One region of the Carbonatibacter coralli genome, then DNA from elsewhere that is predicted to be linked to it. Evidence: predicted binding sites of a transcription regulator. Region 1 holds the regulator's gene; the other holds the start of a gene.
The links. The regulator LexA, encoded in region 1, represses DNA repair genes until DNA is damaged. The targets are predictions, from matches to a motif close to ATGTTCTANTTTGGTTC.

Region 2: a site for LexA is predicted at 3,284-3,300, ahead of recA (recombinase RecA). Genes of this name have one in related genera too.

Annotation. Positions count from the first base shown of each region.
Region 1 is NZ_JBBUTJ010000003.1:173,481-179,460, reverse strand. Features, by position in the region: gene gltX (glutamate--tRNA ligase) at 133-1,551, opposite strand; gene AAAH10_RS09235 (ComEC/Rec2 family competence protein) at 1,770-3,989, shown strand; gene lexA (transcriptional repressor LexA) at 4,002-4,703, opposite strand; gene AAAH10_RS09225 (M23 family metallopeptidase) at 4,827-5,927, opposite strand; gene rnd (ribonuclease D) at 5,908-5,980, opposite strand, start outside.
Region 2 is NZ_JBBUTJ010000002.1:106,956-112,935, reverse strand. Features, by position in the region: gene AAAH10_RS05940 (EamA family transporter) at 1-815, shown strand, start outside; gene AAAH10_RS05935 (trypsin-like serine peptidase) at 836-1,951, opposite strand; gene recA (recombinase RecA) at 2,127-3,200, opposite strand; gene bmt (betaine--homocysteine S-methyltransferase) at 3,467-4,597, opposite strand; gene AAAH10_RS05920 (CAP domain-containing protein) at 5,223-5,980, shown strand, end outside.

The sequences.
Region 1 (5,980 bases):
TGCGCCAGCATAATGGTTAAAGGCTTAAACATCAATTACAGAACGCATTTTCTTCAATGAAGGCTTCGGGAAAAAACAAAAGCCCCTGCCGGGGGAGACAGGGGCTTTCAGACGCTCGTGCTCTGGCAGGGGTCAGAGAGCCTGATCCCCGATACGGCCAAGGGATTCTTCCTTGCCCAGAATTTCCATCACTTCAAAAACACTCGGGGAGACATTGCTGCCTGACAGAGCGGCCCGTACAGGCTGTGCGACCTTTCCAAGTTTGAGTTCCTGGCTTTCAGCAAAGCTTTTGAGCAGCTGTTCGATTTTTTCAGCTTCCCATTCCTGAAGGGTTTCCAGTTGGGCGTGGAGGAGGGAAAGTCGGGAGCGGGCCTCATCATCCAGAAGTTTGGCGGCCTTTTCATTCAGTTCCAATGGGCGAGGGTGAAGATAAAAGGCAGCAGAATCAGCCAGTTCCAGAAGGTTTTTTGCACGCTCTTTCAAGCCGGGCATTGCTTTTTTCAGCAGTGTTTTCTGCGCATCGCCAACCTGCAACTCCTGACGGTTTGCCAGAAGCGGGGCGACAAGCTCCACCAGAGCTCTGTCCTGGCTGTTGCGGATGTAGTGACCATTGAGGTTGTCCAGCTTCGCAAAATCAAAGCGCGATGGGGCCTTGCCTACAGCATCAATGTCGAACCATTCGACAGCCTGTTCTGTTGAAATGATTTCCTCGTCACCCTTGCCCCAGCCAAGACGCAGAAGGTAGTTGCGCAGTGCTTCCGGAAGATAACCCATCTCGTCGCGATAGGCTTCGACGCCAAGAGCACCGTGACGTTTGGAAAGCTTGGCACCATCTGCTCCGTGGATCAGCGGGATATGGGCAAACTCGGGAATGTCCCAGCCCATGGCAGCATAGAGCTGATACTGGCGGAAGGCGTTTGTGAGGTGATCATCTCCGCGGATGACGTGGGTAATGCCCATGTCGTGATCGTCGACAACAACAGACAGCATGTAGGTGGGTGTGCCATCTGCGCGCAACAGGATCATGTCATCGAGCTGGCTGTTTGGAACTGTCACATCACCCTGAACGAGATCCCGGATTGTGGTTTCTCCGTCCTGTGGCATCTTCAGACGCACGACAGGCTTGACGCCTTCGGGAGCCTCGGATGCATCACGGTCGCGCCAGGTGCCATCATACTTGATCGGGCGTCCTTCTGCCTTTGCCTTTTCCCGCATGGCTTCCAGTTCTTCGGGCGAGCAATAGCAATGATAGGCCTTGCCCTGTTCCAGAAGACTGTTGGCCACTTCTGCATGCCGGTCACGCTGTGCGAACTGGTAAACAACGTCTCCATCGTGGTCCAGTCCAAGCCAGGAGAGACCATCCAGAATGGCATCAATCGCTTCGGGGGTGGAGCGGGCACGATCCGTGTCTTCAATACGCAGTGTGTAGCGGCCACCGTGGTGCCGGGCGAAAAGCCAGTTGAACAGTGCTGTTCTGGCTCCCCCGATATGAAGAAAACCGGTTGGGGAAGGTGCAAAACGTGTCACGACTTGTTTGGCAGATGCAGACATTGCAAAGGGCTCCATAACGGCTTGTCTGTTTCAGTGAACGATCTCCGTTTCGCCATTCCTGTGAACGGCTTGCAAGGAGGGTCATTCTTCTTTCCGGCTGATGTATCACAGCTCTTGAGGAGTATCAAATGCCGGGAAGGGGGAAAGACGTGGAAAAAGGGAGGGGCTGTAAGTTATGATGGAAAAAGAGCAATGGATAACAAGGCGCTTTTCCTGAAATGCTGTGGGATCGTTTGATTGTTGAGGGGCGGAATCTGAATCGCAGGCTCGGGAAAAGCGGTTTTCTGGACAGGGCCTTTTCCAGGATCCGTCTGTTTTACCTGTGTGTTCTATGCTTTGGTTTGGGAATTGCCACCTATTTTCTGCCGGATTATGAACCTCCCGAATGGATATGGCTTGCGATCATCGGAGCCTTGCCGGCCACTCTGATTCTTTCAGCAGGATTGATGTCCCTGACACGGTTTGTCCGGTTCGGCGCAGTTCTTTTGCTTGCCGGATTGTTTTTCTGCGGGTTCGGGTTCATCAAGTACAGGGCCGAAAACGCAGGAACAGTGATGCTTGAAAGAGAACTGTTCGGAGCACCTTTCAAGGGATGCGTTGCCGAAATCGAGCCCCATCGGCAGGGTGCCCGTCTGACATTCAGGGAGGTAGAGGTTCCCTGGCTGGGAAACGGGAAAACACCATCGGGTCTCAGGCTCACAACCCGGCAGGAGGATGTGTTTGATATTGGCGACTGTATAGAAGGCAGGGCAGCGCTTCTTCCCTCTTCCGGGGCCCTTCATCCTGATGGGTACAATTTTGCAAGGCAGAACTATTTCAGGGGGATTGGTGCTTCGGGCTTTATGATGGGAGATGCCGAAAAGATCGACGCCGGTGGGGCTCTTGTCCGGGGCAGTTTGACGGAAGCATGGACAAGGCTGTGGAATGGTCTCCGGCTGGATTTGATCCGCTCCATCAAAGCGTATCTGCCAGAGGACGAGCAGGCGTTGGTGATTGTTTTCCTGACAGGCCAAAAGGGCAAGCTGACGGAACAGCAACAGGAGAGTATGAGGCAGTCCGGTCTGGCTCATCTTCTGGCCATTTCCGGTCTGCATATGGGATTGCTGGCAGGAATTCTCTTTGGGGGAACGCGTTTTATGCTGGCCCTCTGGCCTGCGCTGGCCTTGCGCTATCCCATCAAGAAACTGTCTGCCGTTGTTGCCTTTGCCGGTTGTTTTCTCTTTCTGCAGCTGATCGGCGCCCCTGTTCCGGCGCAACGGGCCTTTATCATGATTGGTTTTGCCCTTGGTGCAATCCTGCTGGACAGGAATCCCTTTTCCTTCAGACTGGTTTTTGTCGCGGCTCTGGGGGTGATGATTCTGGCTCCGGAAGTTGTTGTCAGCGCCTCTTTCCAGCTTTCCTTTGCAGCTGTTCTCGCTCTGGTTTCCTTTTATCAGACGATTGCACGGGCAGACTGGGTGCATCGTTTGAAAAATGCCGAGCTTGAGGGAAGACCCGGTGCTGTTCTGAGCCTTTTGCCCGGGGCTGTGACCGGACAGGTTCTGTGGTGGCTTTGCAGCCTCTTTCTCTGTTCACTGGTGGCATCCCTGGCAACCCTGCCATTCGTCGCCTATCACTTTCAGAACATATCCCTGATGGGAATTCCGGCCAACATGCTGGCTGTTCCCTGGACAGGTGCGGTTGTCATGCCATTGGTGCTTGTGTGTCTGGTTGCGCTCCCTCTGGGCATGGGGGAGCCTTTCGTGAGAATGCTGTCGTGGTCTCTGGATCAGTTGCTGCTGATCGCAGAGTTCTTTGGTGCCTTTTCCCTGGGGGCAGTTCATGTCCCGCCTCTGGGGGTGGAAGGTTTGCTCCTGCTTCTGCTGATCTTTCTCTGGCTTGTTTTGATCGAGGGTCCACTGCGTTGGGCAGCTTTACTTGTGGTGCCTTTTTGGGCCATCCGGATTGTCGCCCAGCCTCAGCCCGTCATGCTGGTTGATGAGAAGGCGAAGCTGATCGCGTTCAGGGACGAGGAGAGTATTGTTGTTTCAACCCTGCGCAGTGAACGCTTTGCCCGGAACATCTGGAAGGACTATTGGGGAAGCGACCAGATCATTGACTTTCAGAAGGCTGCTGTGACTTCTGAGCGGATCAACTGCGATCCGTCAGGATGTCTTGTTCATTTTGACAGTCCGGAGCAGGAAGAAGCGTTTGACGTTGCCTTGTCCTTCTCGCCGAATTCCCTGAGGCAGGATTGCAGAAACGCAGATTTGGTGATTGCACGCTATCCTGTTTACCGCTTTTCCTGTGAGGTTCCTCTTTTCGACAGGAGAGTTCTGGGAAAAACGGCGGGCATCGCGCTCTGGCCGGAGGATACGGGACACTCCGGATACAGCATTACAGCTCTGAACGGCAAAGCTCTTGAACCATCAGGAGAGAAGCGCCCCTGGGAGAGATAGGCACAGACAGGATCAGTGATAGTTTCTGACCAGTCCGACCAGACGTCCCTGAATCTGCACGTCACTGGCATGAAAGTGCTGGGCCGTATGTGTGGCGTTTGCCGGCTCCAGAATGACTTCCTGTCCCTTGTGATAAATGCGCTTCAGGGTCGCTTCTTCACCGTGGACAAGAGCAACAGCAATGGTGCCGTTTTCGACGCGGCTTGTGCGTTCCAGAACAATGGTATCACCATCCAGAATACCCGCTTCGATCATGGAATCCCCGTCAATTGTCAGGGCGTAATGCTCACCGGAACCGACAAGGTGCGGAGGAACATCCACAAAGTTTGAAGGATCACTGATGGCTTCAATGGGCGTTCCGGCAGCAATCTTTCCATAAAGGGGAAGCTGTGCCGATGGTGTTTCACCTGTTTCCGGTGCAGATGCTCCCGATTTAAGCGGGACAACGTTGTTCGCCTGATCCGTTGTCCGGTTTTCCGTTTTCCTTGCAGGGATCATGTCTTCGGGAAGGCGGACAATCTCGACCGCCCGGGCCCGGTGGGCCAGACGACGAATGAAACCTCTTTCTTCCAGTGCTGTGACAAGACGATGAATACCGGATTTCGATTTGAGATCCAGGGCATCCTTCATTTCATCGAAGGACGGTGGCAGGCCCTTGCTCTCCATGTGAGAATGGATGTAGAGCAACAAGTCACGTTGTTTGCGTGTCAGCACGTTTGTCTCCTGCCGAAAATGGAACAAAGCAAAAACATCTGCTTTTGTTCTACTTTGGTTCTCTTTTTGTGTCAAGACAGAAGAGCTGCGGTTTTCTCTTTAAAACACTGCATTTATCAGGCCTTATGGGACAACGGCCCCACGGGTGATACTGGCCACAACCTTTTTGCCGCGCAGGATTGAAAAAACACCGACATAACGTCCGGAAGCCTGCTGTCCGCTCGGGGGCAAAGGCAGGGTCAGAAAGTGGTATCCGTTCACACGGGATTCTTCTGCAACGGATGAAACACGGGCGATCTGACCGTCCGGCTGATGAATTTCCAGTGTGATGTGATCCCCTTTTTGCGTGCCCCAGTGGCCGGACCAGAAGGTGATCTGCTGCGTTGATGTCAGGGTTTGTGATCTGGAGAGCAACGGTTTTGTCTTGAGATCATCAATTCCTTCAACCCTGTCTGAGAAACCTGCATTGAGAATGCCGACCTTCCGTTTGGTCAGAATGGCCTCTGCTGCTTCTGTCCACAGGCTCTGGCGCGCCGGTTGCTGACAGCCTGCGTCATCTTCCCGTGCCGTAAAGGGATCAATGACACGGTTATTGAACATCACGCCAAAGTGCAGGTGAGGGAAGCTGGTGCTGCCCGAGAGGCCGATTTCGCCCAGAGGCTGTCCGCGCCTGACACGTTGTCCCTTTTTGACTGCAACTGTCCCCTTTTTCAGATGGCCGTAAAGACTGTACCAGTTCCGGCTGTGGCGGATCACAACCTGATTTGATTTCAGAACAAGGCCACTGTTGGTCAGAAACTCGTTGACTTCCCTTTGATTGAGCGCCCGGTCCGTGACGCCGTCACGCACAATAATGACTTCACCCTCGGCAGCGGCAATGACATTGACCCCCTGTTCCATCTGCTCAAGGGTGGTGGTCCGGATGTCAATGCCACGGTGATTGTTGTAGGTCAGGCCTGAGCAAAAGTGATCCTGGGTGCGTGAGCCGGGACCATGGTCAAAATAGTGTTGAACAAAGCAGGTTGTATCAAAGTCGCAATCAACAGGAACAGAGAATTCCGGCGCTTCAGCGAGCTGTTCTGCTGTCAGTTCAATGCCGCCACCAACAGCCTGGGCCTTCGGATTTGACTGAAGGCTGAAAAGCGCAACGGTTATAAGCGCTACGCTTTTTGCAAGGGAAACCAATTGCGCCGAAAGCCGGTTTTCACCGGGTGTTGATAACAAGCTGTCCGTTCTCCAGATGCAGGGAGAGTTCACCCTTTTTGAGTTTCTGGGCG
Region 2 (5,980 bases), on a different contig from region 1:
CAGCCCGCCTGCTGGGGGCTTTCGAGTTCACCCGCGTTCAACTGATCACCTGTGGTGCAATCACGGCAGCGCTTTGTGCGGGACTGGGATACTGGAACAGTTTCGTCGGGGACCACTGGGGGGCCTTTGCGGTTTCGATCCTGTTCGGGATTGTTCTGGGCAATCTGGCCATGATCCAGTGTCTGCGTCTGGGAGGTCCCCGGCGGACAGAACTGCTGCTGGCCCTGAAGGCGCCGCTGGTCGGAACGCTGGCCTTTTTCTGGCTCGGGGAACTGCCGGAGCTGTCTGATCTGGCAGGAGCTGCCATCACCCTGTCGGGTGTGGTGCTGGCGATCCTCCGGGGCGGGGATGAGGACGCGGACAGCGATCGCCTTGGTGGTTCGCTGGTTGTGGTGGTGCTGTTGGGGCTTTGTGCGGCCCTGTTCCAGGGGGTGGGCTTTCTGATCATGAAGCCGGTCATGCTGGCGGGGATGGAGCCTCTTGCTGTGACGGCGGTTCGCCTTCTGGGGGCGGCTCTGGTCATCTCCCTGATTGCGCTCTGGCCTCTGCCGGCTTTCCGTTCAGGGGCCGAGCTGGCTCCCGGGCTGCTGTTCCGTACGGTTTTGCCCGGTTTCATCGGCTATGTGGTGTCGTCTTCCCTGCTGCTCTACGCCATTGCCAGTTTCAATGCCGGTGTTGCAACGGTGCTTGGGGCGCTGTCTCCGGTTCTGGTCTTGCCGATCCTCTGGTTCAGGGATGGGCGCAGACCCCGCGCCTTCGCCTTGCTGGGTGCCTGCCTCTGTGTCGCGGGAACGGCGGTTATCGTGCTGGTTTGACCTGCTGTGCCCTGACTGTTTCAGGATTGGCAGCTGACCTTCAGGGTGTGCAAGCGACTGGCGGCATCGTTGCCCATGTCCATTTTCTGGAAGGGTTCGCTTTTGCCGTTGATCTTGTAATGGGTGTCGGCCTCTCCGATCAGCATACTTTCGCCGCGATGGGTCAAGTTATAATAATAGTGGGAGATGTTGGTGCGGACTGTAAAGTTGGCGCGTTCCCCCAGAAAGATATTGTCCTGGGTTTCGAGAACCCATTTTTTCCCCAGGGCATCGTAAGCGGCGATGCTGATCCGGATATGATCGGAACTCTGACAGTTGTTTTGAATGGCAATGGCCGTGACGAGAGGATCCTGTGGAGCCAGTGACACTGTCTGGAAACTTTCATGTTTCTGTCCGCTCAAAACAGCATTTATGGCACTGATGTACTTGCCAAAGGTCTTGACCAGATAGATATCCCTGTCCTGGCTTCTTGCAGGAGACAGCAGGCCGACAAAATGACTGCTCTGCCCGTTGTTCCCGGTTTCATGAACAGCCGTTCCCCTGCGATAGAAAGACTTTTCACAGTCTGTCCAGTAAACACCGCTGAAGGCAGGACGGGTGTACTCTGCCTGACAGGACCGCTCGAGCGGGGCATGGCGGACGAGAGCGCCGCCGTGTGTTGTGAAGCTGATTTCAGCATCTGCATGATCGCTGAAATCTGCAGAACTGAAACGATCCACCACAGGCTGGGCCGGGTATTTGTCACCAACCCATTCAAAGGTCTGAGGCTCCAGAAACTCGATCAGTGCGAGATCAGAGGGGAACATCTGTTCTGCGCGACCTTGTCCCTTCAGTTCATTGAGATAGTCGAGGCTAACGTGACCGGATGCAGCAACAAACCCGCGTTCATCCTGAAGGGATGTGCCCTTGTAATCGGCGTGGAACTCCATCATGCCGATCTGTTTGTCCTGATGGAGGCGCAGGAAGCAACTGGCTGCAGTCAGCACGTGCTTTCGGGAAACAACGGTACCTTCGCAGCGTTCCGCAAGCTTGCCATCGGTGCTGTAGACAAAGATAACTCCCGGTGTGGCGAGGCCTGTAACAGGGACCGTCATCAGGGCAAGGGCAAGCAGCAATGATTGGAGAGAACGGGACATGATCGGGTTTGATCCTCTGGTGGGTGCAGGATGAGGGCTGCCTTCGGGAAGGAACAGGTCAAAAGGACAAGTCTTCAGATCATAGCCTCACTGTGGAAAGTCTGCCATGACGAAATAAAAAGCCCCGCAACCGGATGGTGCGGGGCTTTTTGTCTGTGTAGCAGATGAGTGCGGATTACTTTTTCTCGCCGTCTTCTTCCTCTTCTATGCCTTCGAGCATGGCGTTGGAGACGACACCGGCGTTCTTGCGGATTGCGTGCTCGATCTCGGCGCTGATCGCATTGTTTTCCAGCAGGAACTTCTTCGCATTCTCGCGACCCTGACCAATGCGCTGACCGTTGTAGGAGAACCAGGCACCGGCCTTTTCGACGATGTTGGCCTGAACACCGAGGTCCAGAAGCTCGCCCATCTTGGAAATCCCTTCGCCATACATGATATCGAATTCAATCACGCGGAAGGGCGGTGCCATCTTGTTCTTGACGACCTTGACCTTGGTCTGGTTGCCGACCACGGTGTCCTTGTCCTTGATTGCGCCTGTGCGGCGGATATCCATGCGGATGGAGGAATAGAACTTCAGCGCGTTACCACCTGTTGTGGTTTCCGGGTTGCCGAACATCACGCCGATCTTCATGCGGATCTGGTTGATGAAGATCACAATGGTGCGGGACTTGGAAACGGAGCCTGTGATCTTGCGCAGGGCCTGAGACATCAGACGGGCCTGCAGGCCGGGCAGGGAATCGCCCATGTCGCCTTCCAGCTCGGCCTTTGGTGTCAGGGCTGCAACGGAGTCAACCACGAGCACATCAATCGCACCGGAACGCACCAGTGTGTCGGTGATTTCCAGAGCCTGCTCACCGGCATCCGGCTGGGAGACCAGCAATTCGTTGACGTCGACGCCCAGCTTGGCAGCATAGGCCGGGTCCAGCGCGTGTTCCGCGTCGACAAAGGCACAGGTGCCGCCGGACTTTTGCGCTTCTGCAATCACATGCAGAGCCAGCGTGGTTTTACCGGAACTTTCCGGGCCGTAGATTTCGATGATACGGCCGCGTGGCAGGCCGCCAATTCCCAGACCGATGTCCAGACCCAGTGATCCGGTCGAGACCACTTCGGTTTCAACGGTGCGGTCTTCGCCCAGCTTCATGATGGAGCCTTTTCCGAAGGCGCGTTCGATCTGCCCCAGGGCGGCTTCCAGTGCTTTCGTTTTGTCCACGGTATCCCTCTCAACCAGATGTAAAACGTTTTGTGCCATTGCTTTGCCTTCCTTATCCCATAGGGCCATCAACTCTGCAATGAAACAAATGTACCTCTTTTGTTCTCGTTGTCCAGAAAAAAGAACAAAATAAGAACTTTTGTTCTTTTCCGGTTCTGTCTGCTGCCTTGCCGGGGGCAGGGAAACGGTACTGTTCCGGGAAAGAGGGGGGGCAGAATCCCGCTGGATTAAGGGGAATTCAGAAAATCCGGACAGCAAAAAAGGCGACTGAAAAGCCGCCTTTTTCAGAAACACTGCTCAGGCAGTCATACGCCGCCCGGGAACTTGCCGTCATCAGCAGCAGCGCGTTCGGGGCTGCGGCCCTTGCGACGGCGGCCGCGACCGGTTGCGGACTCGGGTTTGATGCCCAGCGGGCCTGCGCTGTTTTGTTCCTGCGCGCCAAAGGAGATGTCGCCCAGTTTGGAGACGACTTCATCCAGCGATGGTTTCGCGCGTTTGTCATGGCTGTCGAGGGCCTTGCGCATCGCGTTCAGGATGGCAGGGGTGGTGCCGCAGCAGCCACCGATGATGCGCGCACCGGCATCTACAGCCATACGGGCGTATTCCGCCATCAGATCGGGCGTTCCGGAATAGACAATCTTGCCGTCCATGTACTCGGGGATGCCGCAGTTGCTCTTGACGATAATGACGTCGCTGTCTTCGGAGCCGTGACCCATGTTGAGCAGGGCAGCCACCATTTCCGCCGGACCGACACCGCAGTTGGAGCCATAGCCGTTCGGACGGACAGGCCAGTCGCGCGAACCGCTGGCGAGCTGTTCGGGTGTGATCCCCATCATGGTGCGGCCGTTCGTGTCAAAGGACAGGGTTGTGACAATCGGCAGACCCAGGTCCTTGACGGCTTCCACGGCGCAGCGCACTTCCTCTTCGGAAGACATGGTTTCGATCCAGAAGGCATCGACGCCACCATCCTTGAGTGCAATTGCCTGTTCGCGGAATGCGGCAACACAGTCCTCGAGTGACAGGGGGCCAAGCGGCTCGAGGATGTCACCGGTCGGGCCGATGGAGCCGCCCACTGCAACAGTGCGCTCAACCGAGTCTGCAACCTTGCAGGAGATTTCGGCTGCTGCCTTGTTCAGTTCGTAAACCTGCTTGTCGGCCTTGTGCAGCTTCAGGCGGTTGCGGGTGCCGCCAAAGGTGTTTGTCAGAATGATATCGGAGCCTGCATCGACAAAGGACTTCTGCAGATCATAGATCTTTTGCGGCTGCTCAAGGTTCCAAAGCTCTGGCGCATCACCGGTTTGCAGGCCGACCTCGAACAGGTTGGTGCCTGTTGCGCCATCTGCCAGAAGCCACTTTTTCGTGGCGAGGAGTTCTTCGTAACGGTTGGTCATGGGCTGACGTCGCTCTCTTGTCCAGGCTGCTTTTGCAGTGATCATACACTGTTTCTCAAAAACATGCGCCTATATAATGATATCTTTATGTTGCTTGTGACATTAGTGGGCTGCGACATTTTTGTCCAGTGCTTTGTTTCACATTTCCGACTCTTGTGATGCTGTCAGGCCGACAGGATTTATCGAAAATCCAAAGCTATTTTTAGGTGAATTTGAAGATATTTTTTGATTCATTTTTTTAAAAATGTATATGAAAAACAATGAGTTATAGAAAAAATTACTTTGCAATTGAAACAAGTTTCTGTAGGTTTCACCTCACCTGTTCGGCTCTTGTAGTCGTGCAAGGACGTTTGGCGTTCTGACGGGGCATCACCCCCAATGGTGTCACAGGCAATCAGGCGGTCAAGCGGAGGAGGATGCACCCCCAATGCATCCTCCTTTACCTCCCCTGAAGGGAACGATTTCCCCGCAGCAAAGAGCGCCGTGACACCCTGTGCCCCGCGGGTCCCCTGAAAGATGAAACAGGAGCCAAGCCTTTCAGAAAAAGGCGAAATCATGGCTTTTGCGTCCTCTTTTTGCTCCAGAAATATCCACCCTTTCTCACAACAGTTTTCTGTGTCTCCCGTGCAGTCTTGGCAGCGGTTCTTATCGCTACCAAGGAGAAACAAGCATGGCGAACCCCACAGACACGGAACAGCTTCAGCTGGAACTGATCAACCGGGCCAGACTGGACCCGCAGGCCGAGGCGGATCGGCTGGGTATTGGTCTCAATCAGGGACTGTCAGCCGGACGGATCACCCCGGACAGCAAGCAGCCACTGGCTTTCAACGAGCAGCTGATTGATGCTGCTCGTGGTCACACACGCTGGCAGCTGGATACCGACAACTTCAGTCACACGGGACAGGGGGGCAGCAATCCCGGCCAGCGCATCACGGCGGCGGGCTATCGCCACCGCGGCTGGGGCGAGAACATTGCCTTTCAAAGCAGCAGCCGTGCCCTGGATGAAGAGGCCACGGCAACGCGTCAGCACGAAGGGCTCTTCCGCAGTCCCGGTCACCGCACCAACCTGATGAGTGACAATTTTAACGAGATTGGTCTGGGGATCCAGCAGGACGGGTTCAGGGGCCTCAACGGACAGATCACCACCCAGAAGTTCGGCACACAGGGGGGCAACAGCTTCCTGACCGGTGTGGTCTATGAAGACAGGGACGGAGATGATTTCTATTCTGCAGGTGAGGGGCGCGGCGGAGTGAATGTCTCCGTGAGCGGACAGAACGGCCAGAATGCCAGCACCTCGACTTACAGCACCGGTGGCTATCAGCAGCAACTGGCCAATGGAAACTATAGCGTGCGCTATTCCGGCAGTGGTCTGGCGCGTGCCGTGGCTGTGGACCTTGCCATCCAGGGAGAGAACGCCAAGGTTGATCT